DNA from 2 places in the Companilactobacillus halodurans genome. Region 1 is predicted to be linked to the other one. Evidence: riboswitches for the same ligand, from Rfam matches in the RefSeq annotation. Region 1 holds a riboswitch; the other holds the start of a gene.
What was found. Region 1 has a riboswitch for lysine ahead of lysA (diaminopimelate decarboxylase). Riboswitches for the same ligand answer to the same signal wherever they lie in the genome.
Positions count from the first base shown of each region.

Region 1 (8,989 bases):
CTACGTAACCGATACGATACCCTGTCATTGCATGTGATTTTGATAGACCATTAATCAAAAGTGTTTTTCCAGGTAATAATTTGGCTAAAGAAATATGTTTATGACCATAAGTCAATTCGGCATAGATTTCATCAGAAATAACGAACATATTCTTATCCTTAACGACATCAACTAGTTCTTGCAATTGAGCTTGCGAATAAACAAATCCTGTTGGATTACCAGGGAAATTAAGCATTAGGGCTTTGACCTTATCAGGTCCTTCTTCTTCAATAACTTCTTCTAATTTTTTACCTGTTAAACGAAAACCATCAGCTGTGGTATTAACTTGGACGGGAATTCCACCAAGAATCTTTACGATAGGAATGTAAAGAGCAAATGTTGGTGTAGGAATAATTACCTTATCGCCAGGATTAATAATGGCAGCAAGTGAATCAAAGATTGCTTCAGTAGCACCAATTGTCACTATAATTTCAGTTGCCGGATCATATTGTAAGTCGAATTGCTTATCCAAATACCCAGAAATAGCTTTACGTAAACTTAGAAAGCCCGTTTGGTCAGAATAATGCGATTTATTCTCTTTAATACTTTCAATGGCGGCATTTTTTACATGTTCTGGAACATTGAAATCTGGTTCGCCTAAAGTCAATTTAATCAAACCAGGGATTTTTGCAAATTTTTCAGCAAAGATTCTAATTTGTGATCTTCCCATTGGGGCAAGGGTCTCATTTACTACATTTTTTACTGATGAATCTAATTCTGGCATTGTGCAACACTCCTTAAAATTAATAATAATCTAATTCTATAACAAACTCCGTCAAATTATTAGAGCTTTTGTAATTTTTTTAAATAATTTCTAAATGATTTGTTCTAAACCAATTACTAGTTGGTTTCGTTTCATAACTTCATGGATTGCTAATTTAACGCCAGTCATAAATGATTCACGGTCGCTTGTACTTTGAGAAATCGTCAATGTTTCACCGACGCCGCCAAAGATGACCTCTTCATCGGCTACAAAACCTGGCAAGCGAAGTGCATGAATCTTAGTTCCATGATAATCTCCACCTCTTGTATGAAGTGGATCTTCACTACTATGTTGTTCTTGATCTTTACCTCGAGCTTGATAAATCAAGCGAGCCGTATTCATGGCCGTACCAGAAGGTGCATCGATTTTATCTTCATGATGCTTTTCAACAATTTCTGATTCCGAGAAATATTTTGCAGCTACCTGCGCAAATTTCATCATTAAAACAGCTGAAAGTCCAAAGTTTGAAGCAATAATTCCACCTAATTCTTTTGAATCAGCCAATTTTTTTAATTCAGAAGTTTGATCTTCACTCATTCCACTAGTTCCAATCACAGGTCGAATCCCCTGTTCGATTGCAAATTTAGTATTTTCAAAAACAGCACTTGGAACTGAAAAGTCAATCCAAATATCAGCTTCAATATTAATATCAGCTAATTTATTAAACACTTTGACATCATCCGATAATCCATAGGTTTTCGGATCAAGATCAGTAATAATTGAATTATATCCAGCAACTAGTTGCATATCAGACGCTGAATTGACCATATTGACAGCCTTTTGACCCATTGAACCATTGAAACCAGAAATAATAACTTTTATCATACGAAAGCTCCTATAAATCTAATTTTTTGAATAAAATATTTTTTTCTTCATCATTCAAAGAAACAATTGGCAAACGACAGCCACCAACTTCATAACCCAACTGGTTCAAAGCTGCCTTAACAGGCGATGGTGATGGATACATAAATAAAGCACTCATTTTAGGAGTTAATTGACGTTGAATCTTGCCAGCAATTTGATAATTTCCTTCATCAAGATCCTTATACATCTCTGTCATTTCGTTTCCATAAATATGAGAAGCTACAGAAACAACGCCATTAGCACCAATCACCTTAGCAAACAAAGCTTGAGCATCTTCACCACTGTAAACTGCAAAATCTTTATCGGTATGTTCAACAATGTATTCCAAATCTTCCAGGGTATTGCACTGCTTAACTCCAGAAATATTGCTATTTTGAGCTAATTTAACGACGGTTTCTTTTTCCATCAAGACGCCTGTTCGACCAGGAATGTTATAAATCATAATTGGTAAAGGTGAATTCTTGGCAACTGTTTCAAAATGGGCAATCATCCCTCGTTGATTAGGCTTGTTGTAATAAGGAACTACTACTAAAGCCATATCAATACCATCAATTTTTGACAATTTATTAATAAAATCAATCGTCTGTTCTGTATTATTACTGCCGGCACCCGCAACTATTGGAACTCGGTGATCTACAATCTTAACGAACTCTTGATATAAGTCTAATTTTTCTTTTTCAGTTAAAGTAGGAGTTTCACCAGTCGTTCCACCAATGACGAATCCTTGGCTTCCTGTAGCCAATAAATGCTCTGTCAATTTCTTTAGAGCTTTATAATCTACTTCTCCATTTTGTGCAAATGGCGTAATAATAGCCGTCATCAAATCAACATCGTTAAACATTTATTTCTCCTCCAAATTCATTCGATAATTTAAAAAGCCAACCATTGCTTTGACTCCTTGTTCAATCGCCTCTTCGTGAGGCAAAAAGTCAGCTGAATGTAAAGCACCAGGGCTTTCCACCCCTAGCCAAAACATTGTTCCGGGAATTTTATTCAACAAATATCCAAAATCTTCACCTGTCATAGCTGGAGCTGTCTCTTCAAAATCAACAGCTTTATTTTGTTGCATATATTCGATAAAACGTTTAGTCAAAACTGGATCGTTTTCAACTGGGTAATAACCGCCCTGATTGAAATTGATTTTGATTGAACAATTAAATGACTTCTCCAAGCCTTCAGCAATTTCGGAAATCCTTAAACGCAAGTATTCAATCATACTTTGCGTCAAACCTCGAATCGTTCCTTCTAAATGAACTTTACCAGCGATAACATTTCTAATTACACCGGCTTCAATTTTTCCAAAAGTAATTACTCCACAACGAGTTGGATCAATATTTCGTGAAATAATAGTTTGAACTTGCTCAATGAAATTAGCAGCAATAACAATCGAATCATTAGCTAGCTGTGGATATGCAGCGTGACCGCTTTTTCCTTTAATATCAACATTTACTTCCGTTGTCCCGGCAAACAAAGTACCGTTACGACAACCTATAACGCCAGTTTTTAATTGGGCATTATCGTGCAATCCATAAAATTCATCGACCTGGAAACGTTTAGAAAAAGCTCCCAAATCATAAGCTTTTCTACCGCCGCTTTGACTTTCTTCGGCTGGTTGAAAGAAGAATATCAAATTATCCTTTGGTTGATGCTCAGCATAATAACTTAGAATGCCTAAAGCCACGGTCATATGAATATCGTGTCCACAGGCATGCATCACACCCTTTGTTTGAGATGCATATTTTAAGCCGTTTGTTTCGTTAACAGGCAACGCATCCATATCACAGCGATAACCGATATTTCTCTTAGGATTGCTCCCTTTTATCAACACCAACAGAGCAGTTGGAAGTTCTGGTAGCTCTTTAATTTCCATATTGACTTGAGAAAATTTACTTATCACTTGTTTGAGGTAGTCATGCGTTTTGAATTCTTCTAATGAAAGTTCTGGAATCGTATGTAAATGACGTCTAATATCAATTAATTCAGTTTCACTTAAGACCATGATTATAACTTCCTTAAAGTACTCTCTATTTTTGTCTTATCAGTTGTTTTTTGATCTTTTTCTTTAAGAATCTTAGCAGGAACACCAGCAACGACGGTTCCACTGGCAACATCTTTGGTAACGACGGAACCAGCACCGATAACAGCATCATCGCCAACTTGAATTCCCTCTAGAACAACTGCATTGGCACCAACTACAACATTGTTGCCGATTCTAACTGGTTGAGCTGAAGCTGGTTCAACGACACCGGCTAAAACGGCATTAGCACCAATATGTGAATTTGTTCCAACGATTGCACGACCACCGAGAACAGCTCCCATATCAATCATTGAGTCATTTCCAATTTCAGCACCGATATTGATAACAGCACCCATCATGATAACTGCTCCATCACCAATTTCAACTTGATCTCTAATGATTGCACCTGGTTCAATTCGTGCATTGATGTTCTTGATATCAAGCATCGGTACGGCTGAATTTTGGGCTATTGTTTCAACATAATAATCGGTTAATTTATTTTGCTCTAAAATAGGATAGATTTTTTTAAAATCACCAATAATAATTGCTAAATCATTGCTTTTAAAAACATTTACTTCTGAAGGAAAACTTATTTTAGTAACATCCCCTTGTAAATAAACTTTGACTGGGGTCGTTTTTTTTGAATTTCCAATAAAATTAATAATTTCTTCTGCACTCATTTTTGACATCTAATTTTCCTCCAATTAATAATCACAATCTAAACTAATTAAATCTTGATAAGTTTCGCGCTTAACCACTAACTTGGACTGACCATTTTCAACAAAGACAACTGCGGGTCTAGGATTGCGATTATAATTCATCGCCATTGAATATCCGTAAGCCCCAGTATCTAAAATTGCTAAGATATCGCCAGGTTTTGTCTTTGGCAAAGCTTGCTTATCAATTAAGATATCACCAGACTCACAATATTTGCCAGCGATATGAGCAGTTTCTACATCTTTTTCATCCATCTTATTGGCAACGACTGCTTCATATTTAGCTTGATATAAGGCTGGACGAATATTATCTCCCATGCCGCCGTCGACTGAGACATATGGTAGATGCTGAGGAACATCTTTTCTAGAGCCTATCGTATAAAGCGTGTAGCCACTAGCACCAACAATCGAGCGTCCAGGTTCAATCCAAATCTCTGGAACATTTTCATCAGATTTTTTTAATTCAGCAGCAATTTTAGAAATAAACTCTGAAGCTGAAATTGGGTCGTCATCTTGGTTGTAGCTGATTCCAAAACCACCGCCTAAGTTAATAACTTGAGGCCAATAATTAAATTCTTCCTTTAATTGTTTAGCGATTTCCATCATCTTCTTGGCCAACATAATGAAGCCTTCAGTACCAAAAATCTGTGAACCAATATGAGCATGGATTCCTAATAAATTCATCTGCTTATTATTTAAAACCGCCTTAGCAGCTTGACTAGCTTGACCAGATTCAACATCAAAGCCGAATTTACTATCGGTCTGACCAGTTTGATCGTATTTATGCGTGTGAGCTGAAATACCAGGGGTCAAACGCAGCATCACATTTACGGACGCATTATTACTTTGTAAAACATCTGACAATAATTCTATTTCGTGAAAGTTATCTAGAATAATTACACCGATATGATTTTTCACAGCCATTTCCAACTCGGCATAGGACTTATTGTTACCATGAAAACTTATCTTATCGCTTGGAAAGCCTGCTTCAAGAGCGGTGAATAACTCGCCTCCAGAAACTACATCGATATGAGCATTTTCCTGTTTCATAACTTGGTAAATGGCTTTAACTGCGAAAGCCTTGCTAGCATAGCTGATTTGATAATTTAAATCATTTTCTTCAAAAGCAGCTTTAAATTTTCTTATTTGGCTACGAATCATTTCAATATCAAATACATAAAGCGGCGTACCATATTTTTTGGCTAAGTCAACGCTATCCACGCCGCCAATAATCAAATGTCCATTTTTGCTGGTCAATTCATTTCTTATCATCTCAACTACTCCTTTTTACCAAATAAAAAAGGATCTCTTTGCATATAACAAAGAGATCCACACGATATCTGCATCAATTTTGTCATAAGCTCAACGTGACTGACAGTTTAGCCACGACAGTCCGTATTCTTTTGTTAATACGTCCCAGCTCGCTAAATTCTGTAAAATTTAGTGCTTCGGCAATCTTCCCTTTCAAATAAGTTCTTAGCTCTTACAGAAGCTCCCTCATTTACTGATGTTGATTGCGACCTCTTTTATTGGTATTAAGATTATAACAACACTCATTATTCGTCAAGCCAAATTAGTAATATTCTCATATTTCTAATATTTTAATTTTTTTTCTTGTCATGACAGCAAAAAATGGTACACTCATCATTAAAATCTATTTAATTTTTAGAGGTGTATTTTATGAAGGTCATCAAGTTTGGGGGCAGTTCTCTTGCAACCGGTGAACAATTTGACAAGGTCATTAAGATTATTAATGAAGATTTTGAAAGAAAAGTTATCGTTACATCGGCTCCAGGTAAACGCTTCGCAGGTGATACAAAAGTTACCGATCTTTTGATCGACTATGCAAAAACAGTTATCGCCCACGAAGATTATACAAACTATATAAAAGAAATTATCTCAAGATATCATGAAATCAGTGACCACTTTCAACTTGACGATAAAGTTATTCAGAAATTAAAGAAAAAACTGACTGACCTAGCAAAAGCCAAATATTCAGATGAAGAACACCTAATGGCCACATTTAAAGCTCACGGGGAATTTTTAAATGCCATTTTACTAAGTGAAATTTTAAATAAAGAAGGAATCAAAGCTAAATTTGTTGACCCTAAAGATGCAGGTATTATCGTTCATGGTCAACCTAATGACGCCGATATTTCACCAGAAACATATTTAAATCTAGACAAACTGTCTCTTCCTAAAGATAGTCGTTTAGTCTTTCCAGGCTTTTTCTGTTACAACCAAAAAGGAGAAATTTATACTTTCTCAAGGGGCGGCTCAGATATCACTGGAGCAATGCTCAGCAAAGGATTGCATGCCGATATGTACGAAAACTTCACTGATGTCGATGCAATTTATGCAGCCAATAACCACGTAGTTAAAAATCCCCAGGCAATCAAAAAAATGTCTTATCGAGAAATGCGTGAATTATCATATGCCGGCTTTTCGGTTTTCCAAGACGAAGCCATTATCCCAGCTATTCAAGGTCAGGTACCTGTTAACGTTAAAAATACTAACAATCCTGCAGCTGATGGTACCTTGATCGTTCCGGAACAATTTTTATTCAACCCATCCAATCAAATTACCGGAATCGCTTGTTCAAAAAGATTTTCAGCTTTATACTTACATCGTTATTTGCTAAATAAGGAAGTGGGCTTTACTCTTAAACTACTGAAAATTTTTTATAAGTACGGCATTTCTTATGAACACATGCCATCTGGAATTGACGATTTGACTGTCATTTTTGACCGGTCTAAGCTTAACAAGACTACCATTGAGCATTTATGTCACGATGTCAAAGAAGTCTTACAACCCGATTATTTGGAATGGATTGATGATTATGCAATTATTATGGTGGTAGGCGAAAGTATCGCTCATAATGTTAATACTCTTGGTGAAATCATTGATTCCTTAACTCAAAATAATATTGCAATTCATATGATTAACCAAGGCGCTTCACGGATTTCAATCATGATTGGTGTTCAAGAAGCTGATGCAGATGATGCTGTCAGACAGATTTATAAAACTTTTTTTAATTAACTGAGGTGATCAAATTGGTAAAACTACTCAAGGTCCATGGTTCTGAAAATAAATTTTTTATCCTCGACCAAACTTTACTGGAAAAAGCTTTGAATGATGAAGAACTAAAAAGATTAGCAATCAACTTGTGCCAGGATGTCTTAGATGGTGCTGATGGTCTTTTGGTAATCGACACTAGTGAAAATTGCTTAGGCAAAATGCGAGTTATTAATGCTGACGGCAGTGAAGCTAAGATGTGTGGCAATGGATTGAGGACTGTCAGTCGTTATCTTTGCGAAAAATATCACTTGGAAGATTTCAAAGTTGAAACGATGTCGGCAGATTTAAGCGTGTCTAAAGCTGACGATTTTTATGAAAACGTTCCAGCCTTTAGCGTTGAAATTTCGCCAATTAGTTTCCAAAAAGATACATTACCATTCGCCTATAAAGATTTAGATCAAATGATTGATGAACACGTACCAGAATTTCTACCTGACCAAAGTTTTTCTGCCGTTGCTGTTCCTAATCCGCACTTGATTAGCTTCGTTCCTGAAGTTAGTCAATTAGAATTGGGTGATTTGGGACAAAGATTGAATCGGAAAAATCCTTATTTCCCAGAAGGTGTCAACGTCAGTTTTGCACAGATTTTGAACACCAATAAATTATTTGTACAAACTTACGAACGTGGCGTTGGTTTTACTAATGCTTGTGGCACCGGGATGTCAGCAACTAGTTTGATGTTTGCAATGCTTCACTCTGACCAATTTGACCCTGAAAAAGATATTGAGGTTTATAATCCTGGTGGAATGGTCAAAACTCATATTACTTTGGAAAGTCAGCCAGAAAACAGTCAAATCAGATTGATCGGTAACGCTACCTTTACTCACGAATTGGAAGTTCCTGAAGATGAACTTCATCAAAATAAATTACAAACGATTCAAGTAACCATTACTGGCGAAGAAGATAATTATCGACAATTTGTTAACAGTATCAATAATAAAAATTAGATATAAAAAAAAGACTTTCGAGAACTTAATCTCAAAAGTCTTTTTTATTTGATGCGCCTAGTAGGAGTCGAACCTACAACCTTCTGATTCGTAGTCAGACACTCTATCCAATTGCGCTATAGGCGCATAGCACTAATAAATCAACAAAAATAATTATAGCATACACTCTGTATATATGTATATGTTTTAATAAAAAATATTAAATATATTACAAAGATAATTCAATTTGATTCTCATTGTGGTTCTAAACTATAAAAAATATCCTTATTTGCTCAAAGGAAACTGCTTACGAATTACAATGTATTAAATTATACCGTATCTTTATTACTGTAACAACATCAAAAGACATATTAACTTATTTTATAGAAATAGTAACTCACCATATTTATTGGAAAAATAATTTCTTTGTTACTAAATAACTATCTTTGTTCTTCAAAATGAAGTTGTTGAGAATATTTATTTGAATTTTTGGACGTAAAAAAACCTCCATTATTCAGGACTTACCTGCCACAAAAGTGGGAATGGAGGGATTGACTTCTACAAATGAAACTCTATCATGCATTCT
Region 1 is NZ_VDFO01000001.1:60,897-69,885, forward strand. Features, by position in the region: gene FHL05_RS00245 (aminotransferase class I/II-fold pyridoxal phosphate-dependent enzyme) at 1-763, opposite strand, end outside; gene dapB (4-hydroxy-tetrahydrodipicolinate reductase) at 854-1,627, opposite strand; gene dapA (4-hydroxy-tetrahydrodipicolinate synthase) at 1,638-2,507, opposite strand; gene FHL05_RS00260 (N-acetyldiaminopimelate deacetylase) at 2,508-3,665, opposite strand; gene dapD (2,3,4,5-tetrahydropyridine-2,6-dicarboxylate N-acetyltransferase) at 3,668-4,372, opposite strand; gene lysA (diaminopimelate decarboxylase) at 4,388-5,671, opposite strand; lysine riboswitch at 5,750-5,933, opposite strand; gene FHL05_RS00275 (aspartate kinase) at 6,080-7,438, shown strand; gene dapF (diaminopimelate epimerase) at 7,453-8,424, shown strand; tRNA gene FHL05_RS00285 (tRNA-Arg) at 8,477-8,550, opposite strand.

Region 2 (8,989 bases), on a different contig from region 1:
AGAAAAATATTTGGGCGTTAAGCCATTTATCATGAGAAAACACCCTGACTCACCGGTTTCAAAAGCCTTGCACTTTATGGCTCACGAATACCCCGAATTTCGTGGTCAAGCTACTCATGATTTAGTTGCTGTTCACGAAGGTGTCGCTGATTCAGCCCTTTGGAAGAACCTTCGTCAACAAGTTTTAGACCGTGCTGATAAAATTGACGTTTTGTATGAAACGCCAGCAGAACACTTGATTCAAAACCCTGAAACTAAGGCAATCGTCGGCGTTCAAATCAAGCGTAACGGTAAACTGCTCAACGTCCGTGCAAATAACGGCGTCGTATTGGCAACAGGTGGCTTTGAAAATAACCACAAGATGGTTGAAAACTATCTTGGTGAAACTAGTTTGAACCCAATCGGTTCGCTTTATAACAAAGGTATCGGCGTTAAGATGGCTAGCGAAGTTGGTGCTCAACTTTACAACATGAACAACTATGAATCATATGGCATCTTTCATGGCCTAACTCCAAAGCCTGCTGACGGCAAACGTTCGCAATTTCTTCCCTTCGATTGGCCAGCCTTCCATCAAGGCAGCTTGATTGTTGTTGGAGACGATGGAACTCGTTACTTCGATGAAAATGAAATCCATAGACATGGACACATCAAAGATCACGGCAATTGGAGAATCCCAAATGCTCAACGCCACCCTTACGTCGTCTTCGATCAAAAGAAATACGATGAATTGAAAAACGACAAGAATGCTCCTTATCCAGAATTTTTAAAGGCAGTCGTTAAAGCTGACGACTTAGCAAGTCTAAGTAAAGTAATGAATGTATCAGTTGATAAACTAAAAGAAACGATTAAAGACTTCAATCATTTTGCCGAGATAAAACACGATTATGCTTATAACCGTGATGCAAAAACTCTAACAGCCTTTGATAACGATGGTCCCTATTACGCTTTGGCAATGGTCCAAGGATTGTTGAATACCCAAGGTGGACCGGTTCACAACTCCAAGGCTGAGGTCGTCGACAATGATAACGCCGTTATACCACATCTCTATGCTGCTGGTGAATTGGGCAGTTTGATGGGACGTCAGTATAACGGTGGCAGCAACCTAGCTGAGAATTTAATCTTCGGTAAAATTGCCGGTGAAAATGCTGCCGAAAAGAAACCTGAAATTAAAGTTGAAACAGTCCAAACTGATGCCAATTCTTCAGCTAGCGTTCACGAATCTGGTTTAGGCTCTGATGTTGGTGAAGAACATTTTGAAACTAAAGCTAACCAATATATCGGCAAGTCAACTGCTGGCATGGGCAATGAAATCGTTGTTCGGGTCACTGCCAAAAATAAATCCGATATCGAAAATATCGAAATTTTGAAACAAAGCGAATCTGACGATTACGGACTGAAAGCTGTTAAAGAACTTCCTCAAGAAATCGTTGAGAAGAACTCAACTGATGTTGATACAGTTTCTGGTGCTTCCGCTTCAAGTAAGGCAATTAAAGAAGCTGTTCAAAATGCTTTAAACCAAATAAAATAATTTAATTAAAGTAATAAACACGATAATCAAAAGATTGGTTATCGTGTTTTTTTGCAAAAAAAAAGTAAACGTTGATTACTCAACGTTTACTTGGAAGGATATTTCACTTCATTATCTATGCCGTCTGCAGGATTTGAACCTGTGACCGCCGGTTTACGATACCGATGCTCTACCAACTGAGCTAAGACGGCAAAAATAAAGAAAAACCTATAAAAAAATTACATCTAATTCTTTGAACTAGATGTAATTTATTGGACACCTAGGTTTTCCTAAGTATTATAACTCCGGATGTCAGACTCGAACTGACGACACCCTGATTAACAGTCAGATGCTCTACCAACTGAGCTAATCCGGAATAATTCAATAGCTCTTTAACAGAACTATTAAATTTTATCAATTTATCGGCTTTAGGTCAATAACTATTTGGCATTTTCTTTAGTAATTTTTGTTACGCCACCCATATATGGTACTAAAACATCGGGAATTGTTACTGATCCGTCTTCATTTTGATTGTTTTCAAGAATTGCAGCAACTGTACGACCAGCAGCTAGTCCTGAACCATTCAATGTGTGAGCCAATCTAGTCTTGCCATTAGCATCACGATAACGAATGTGAGCACGACGAGCTTGGAAATCAAGACAGTTTGAACAACTTGAAACTTCACGATACTTGTCTTGAGCAGGCATCCAAACTTCAAGGTCATAAGTCTTAGCAGAACTGAAACTTGCATCCCCACTTGAAAGAACGATAACGTGATATGGAAGTCCTAATTGTTGCAAAATGTTTTCAGCATTAGCTGTCAACTTCTCCAATTCGTCGTATGATTCTTCAGGCTTTGCCACCTTAACCATTTCGACCTTGTTGAATTGGTGCATTCTAATCAAACCACGAGTATCACGACCAGCAGAACCAGCTTCAGAACGGAAGCAAGGTGTTAGAGCTGTGACATACTTAGGCAAGTCTTTTTCATCCAAAATCTTATCAGCAAAGTAGTTCGTCAATGGAACTTCAGCAGTTGGAATCAAAGTCAATGGGTTTTCGTCGACCATTACGGTATAAACGTCTTCAGTAAACTTAGGAAATTGACTAGTACCAAACATAGCATCGTTGTTAACTAAGTATGGAGGAATTACTTCGGTATAGCCTTCCTTTTGGTGTTGATCCAACATGAAATTATAAACTGCACGTTCCAATCTGGCACCCATACCAATGTAGTAAACGAAACGACTACCAGAAACCTTTGTAGCTTGTTCAAAGTCTAAGATTCCTAGTTCTTCACCGATATCCCAGTGGTGGCGAGGTTTGAAGCCTTCCTTAGGAATAGCGCCAACCTTTCTGATTTCCACATTAGTGCTTTCGTCAGGTCCAACAGGAACAGAATCGTCGGGAATATTAGGAAGACGAACCAAAATATAATTCATCTTTTCTTGAGCTTCTTCAAGTTCACTATCGATTGACTTAATATCGCTACCAACTTGTTTCATAGCAGCAATTTCATCGTCAGCACTTTCCTTGTTGCGTTTCTTTGTTGCAATATCTTGAGAAACCTTATTTCTCTTTTCTTTCAATGTTTCAGTCTTAACTAACAAGTCACGACGCTTTTCATCGTATGAAAGCAATTCATCGATTTCTTCAGCCTTAACGCCACGTGAAGCTAATTTATCCTTAATCCAATCTGGATCTTTTCTAATCAACTTAATGTCTAACATGACCAACCTCCTATATTTTAACTGTGCCACATAAGTAAACAGTTTTGATAAAAACTAACGCATAAAAAATAGCCGATTCATCCCAATAAAGGGACGAATCGACTATTCGCGGTACCACCCAGTTTCAGCGTATGCAAATACACTGCACTTTCAGATTTTATCGGATCAAACCGAACGGAATTACCCGTTACCATAGAATGCTGGAATAAAAACCTTAACGATTCACACCGACCATCGTCTCTCTGAAGGGTTTGTGAGTAGGCACTCTTTTAGCGTTATATTCATCTTTAATAATAGTTTAAAGCATCACAAATTTCAACTAGTAATGATTATCCTTCTTTTCTTGCTCAACATCGATATCTTCAAGTTTCAAGAACTTAGTCTTATGCTTAATCTTGTAGTAAGCCCAGCAAATAAAGAGAATAATCAAACCACTGTAACTAATCAATAAACGTCCAAAGTTGAAATTAACCATTGAACGAACATCTTGACCCAAAATAATAATGATACCTAAGATAATGGCTAAAATTGGACCAAATGGGAACCACTTAGCCTTGTATCTCAAATCATCGAGACTGTATCCCTTATATAGGTAAGCCTTTCTGAAGCGGTAATGGGAAAAAGCGATTCCCAGCCAAGCGATAAATCCAGTCAACCCACTAGCAGCAACTAGTAATTCATAAAATGAGTCGCCATATAAACTTGTAAATAGCGCGATGGCTCCAATTAGCGCTGTCAAAAGAAGTGAGAAGACGGGAACCCCACGACCATTAGTTCTTTGAAAAGCCTTAGGTGCCATGCCATTTTTACTCATTGACCAAAGCATCCGACTAGCAGCATAAAGACCTGAGTTAGCAGCTGAAATAACCGAAGTTAAAATTACAGCATTCATGACTCCAGCGGCTAAAGGAATCCCGACTTTCTTAAAGACAATCGTAAATGGACTGATAGCAATATCGCCAGCACCTGAACCCAACAAGTTAGGACTTGTATAAGGAATCAAGGCACCAATAACAGCGATTGATAAAATATAAAATAGAAGGATTCTCCAAAAGACTTGTTTGATAGCCTTAGGAATACTCTTTTCTGGCGTTGCTGATTCACCAGCTGTGATACCGATCAATTCAGTTCCCTGAAATGAGAACCCAGCAACGACGAAGACGCTTAGGATTGCCGGTATTCCTCCGACAAAAGGTGCCTTCTTATATGAATAATTTGTCAATCCGACAAAGTTTTGATTACCTAAAATACCAAGAATGCTTAAAATACCAACAATCAAGAAGATAATAACGGCGGTAACCTTGATTGATGACAACCAATATTCTGTTTCTCCAAATGAACTTACCGAAATAAAATTAATTACCAAGAGGATTATCATGAACGTCAAACTGATTTTCCACGAAGTCCAGCTTGGGAACCAATACTTAACTACTAAAGAAATTGTAGATAGGTCGACTGCCAGTGTGATAGCCCAGTTGAACCAGTAATTCCAACCTAGCGCAAACCCAAAAGCAGGGTCGATAAATTTTGTTGCATATGTAGCGAACGATCCAGAGACTGGCATATATGTTGCCATTTCTCCTAGACTAGTCATCAAGAAGTACACCATGATACCGATAGCCACATAAGCTATCAAAGCTCCTCCTGGACCAGCTGTTGAAATCGACGAGCCACTTGCGACAAAGAGCCCAGTTCCAATTGAACCACCAAGCGCAATCATCGATAAGTGACGGGTCTTCAACGACCTATTCACATCATTATTTTCCATCTTTCATTCCCCTTTTTGGATATAAAAAAAATCCTTATTATCAGAGGAACTACCGACAATAAGGATTATAATTATCCCATTAATCAATAGCTCAACGCAAAAAGCGACAGTCTACTGCCTATTAAGCAATAGCCCAATCAAATTACCAAGTAGGGATAACATGATTTCGGCAAACTTTCCTTTCATATTTTTTCAAAGTACCCTATCCGCACTCAAAAATACTAATAATAAAGATTGCACCTCTATCTGATTACAAAACATTATAAATAAATGTTAAGATAGTAGCAAGTAGTGTTTCGTATATTATTAAACTTTTTTAATTATAACGTTACCGGGGGAAGACATATGTTGGAGCAAATTTTCTTAGTAAGCAAGACGTTGAGAAATACCACATGCTAACTGTGATTAAATCGTTACCTCCTCGTGAAGTAAACTTGAGTAATATCAGTAACCGACTACAATTCACCTACCAAAAAACATATAATATTTTCCAAGCATTACTAGAAGACCTTGCTGACGTCGCTCCCGATATTGATGCTAGCGATACAAAGATAGAATCAATCGACTTCAGCAAAATTGCCATCGATACTTATCGACTATACTTGGTTAAAAATTCCATCGTTTTCCAAGCTTTCAATTATGGATTGACTAGTTCTAATCCTTCATTTGAAAGTTTTAGTAGCGACCACTTTACCAGTAAGTCAACTTTGAACCGACGGATGTCAAAATTCCGTGCATTCTTAAAGAATTTTGGCCTGAAGATTTCTAACTCGACACTAGAAATCAAAGGAAACGAAAAGAATATCCGCTGGATGGCATATTATGTTTATTGGTACACTTATCACGGTCAAGAATGGCCTTTTACACTAATCCAAGAAAATTCAATCGACCAGATTATCGGACGCGCGGGGATCAAATTCGATAATCCAATCGTTCATATTCAATTAAAATATTTTTTAGCTATTTCACGGATTAGACTTATCAAACGTAACTACATCGAAGAATTGCCTTATTATAACGATGTTTTCGGTGATCAAATGCTTGGTCAGGATATCTTGACCCATGAGGATTATCCAATTGTGCCTATTTTGGCGTTGGATAATGAAAATAAGTTAGTCAATCTCTTTAGAAAGACCGCTTTTCAACCTAGCGATACGGCTTTTGAACAACCAATCAACGCTAATGCTAGAATCAACCCGAAATTCTATGCGCTCGTTTATCACTTTATAGATTTTTTGAAAGAACATTATCACGACGACATGAGTGTTTATCACAATCAAAAGACTTTGAAACACATCATGACCTACGTCACAAGAGACATCGTATTCTATTATATTATGGCGCCTTATTCAATCATGCATCTAGATACGATGTACACTTCCGATGAAGAACGAGTTTATACGGATTTATATAAAGATATCTATAAATTCTTCTCAAACGTTGACCAAAACGAATTTACTGGTATCTATAATGCATCCGAATTGATTTCTAGAAATCTTTATCAGGTCTTGCCAAGTTACATCTCCACGATTCGTGAGGAAGACGTTATCAAGGTCAAAGTTTTGATTGATCCTGGTAACCAAGCAGCTGAAGTAGTTTTGAGGAATATCAGAACTTTGAAGTTCGTTGAAATCGTTCCAAGCAACGTTTACGAAAATGTCGATGTTTTGATAACATCTTTAGACGTCTTGCCATTAGATATCGAAAAAAAGAAATATCCAGAGAATCTAAAAGTGATTACTTGGGATATTTCTTCGACAAGACCAGACTATATTTGGTTGCTGATTCAACTGAATGCAGTTTATGTGAAGAAACTCAAAAATAAAATTGATAATAAAAAGAAGAAAAAAGCACTTTAAAGCATTAAGAAATAGGCCAAGGTAATCAAAATGGATTACCTTGGCCTATTTGTTTTGAACTAGATTATTTCTTATGACGCGACGATCTAGTGTCGCCTGAACGAGTCTTCTTAGAATCATCAGTTTGTTTCTTATTTGGCAATCTGAACTTGCCGCGGCCTTTCTTAGGGCCATCACCCTTGTTACGTTGTGAATAGTAGAGATACATCCAAACGACGACCGCTATTAAAACGATGATGCCAACAATAATAGCTATCCACTGTTTATTGTTAGTTTGTTGCTTAGGCGTGGCTGCTTCAGTCACGTTATCAGCTTCTCTTTGTTTAACGGTAATATTGTAGTTGAATGACTTATTAAAGCCATTGTTATTCTTTAAAGTGATTTGAGCTTTATAAGTTCCAGCTGTTAACTTTTTAATTGGAATAAAATAGTTAAATCGCGAATTAGGAGCTATCTGCAAGTTATCAGCATTGTAATTGGTCGTCTTAGAGCCATTTTTAATTTTAGCTGTTAGAGACACTTTATTGATGTTTATCGGTGCGGTATTGTCCATCGTATAGGCAATCCCGGTTGAACCAGCCACTGCTTTAGGAGCAGCTGAAGTCAAATGCATATCTGGCATGACCCCATCATCTTTTGAACGAAGCACGACGCCTTTAACGTAGTGAACTTGATTCTTGATGTTGATATTCTTTGATTTGGTAGGACTGACTGACGCCGTTGTCGTGACACCACCCAAAATAATACCAGCATATTCGGAAGCTGGTGATTTCACCTTAAATTCGACTGTCTTGTTTTCCCCAGTCTTTAACTTAACGACTTGCTTACGTTTGCCATCAACTAACGAGGTCAAAGATGGCAGTTTAGACTTGTAAGGCTTGGCATCATATTTGTCATAGCCGATGACCCCTGAATCTGCTGTATAGGCATTATTGACTTCTGCTTTGACGGTAATAGGTTTGCTCCCCGTATTAGCAATCAAAACTTTTAAAGTCTGCTCCTTATTTGGTTCTACTTTCAAATCAAAATAAGATTCATCTTTATTAATCTGATTATTCGGCAAAATTGCCTGAATGGCATAGGACTTATCAGAGTCAGCTTTAATTGTTGTCGCAAATGGCAAAATAGTTGCCAAGAGCAATAATAATGTTGAAAAAAAGATAATTATTCGTTTCTTCATACTTTTAGCTCCTACCTGAATACCAGATTGCCCAGAAAATTAAGAAGATGATTGAAACCAAGACGCAGACAATCAAGATATATGTTGTAGTCTTATTATATATCAAACCCTTGCAACGTTTATTAATATCATTGGCTTGTTCTTGAGTAATTGTGTAAGTTTTATGGAACGTCCAAGTTGCTTTGCCACTACGAGCGGCCCCTTTGACGACATACTTGCCTGCTTGAATCGGCGTAGTATTTTGGTCAAAGTCAACTGGAATACGAGAGTTAGGTGCAACCTTTGGATAAGTCGTATCAACTTGCATCTTTTTAGGACCGAGATTGAATCGATCAAGCCAACTCTTGCGCTTAACTGTCATATGAACGATGACATTTTTCATGATTCCCGGTTCTTTATTTTGGAGATTGATAATTATATGTGGCTTTTTTCTGATGACATCTAATCCCAAATTGTGCAAACTCAATATTCCGCCGACTGGTTTATTATCATCGGTAATCCAAACTGGAACATCCGCATTACCAGGAACTTGATTGCCAGTATCATAAATATTGAAACCACCTAATAACAACCCTTTAATATTTCCACTAGGCAATTTGACTTTAAAAGTTAAATCCTTAGTTTTATTAGGACGTACTAAGACAGTTTGCGGTTTAGTCATATCAGAAAAAGCATACTTCAAGCCATACTGTCCTGCTTTAACATTTTGCGTATAGACGATTTTGCCATCCATCGATGTCGTGGCATTCGTTGGTACAACTCGTAAGTTAGCTTTTCTAACCCCAAAATTAGAAATTGATATTTTTAATGTCCGCACGCCCTTAGACTTCCCCACGATTTGAAAACGATCAGTAACATCTGAATCGTTCTCAATCAAAGGCGTAACGGTTATGCCGTTTAAGTCAGCTTTTACAGCTTGCGGCTTGATAATAAAAGTAACTAATG
Region 2 is NZ_VDFO01000004.1:3,474-12,462, forward strand. Features, by position in the region: gene FHL05_RS01455 (FAD-binding protein) at 1-1,528, shown strand, start outside; tRNA gene FHL05_RS01460 (tRNA-Thr) at 1,647-1,719, opposite strand; tRNA gene FHL05_RS01465 (tRNA-Asn) at 1,811-1,883, opposite strand; gene serS (serine--tRNA ligase) at 1,948-3,237, opposite strand; gene FHL05_RS01475 (amino acid permease) at 3,557-5,005, opposite strand; lysine riboswitch at 5,085-5,258, opposite strand; gene FHL05_RS01480 (helix-turn-helix domain-containing protein) at 5,398-6,864, shown strand; gene FHL05_RS01485 (DUF916 domain-containing protein) at 6,929-8,044, opposite strand; gene FHL05_RS01490 (WxL protein host-binding domain-containing protein) at 8,049-8,989, opposite strand, start outside.
Region 2: another riboswitch for lysine. It lies ahead of FHL05_RS01475 (amino acid permease); the one in region 1 lies ahead of lysA (diaminopimelate decarboxylase).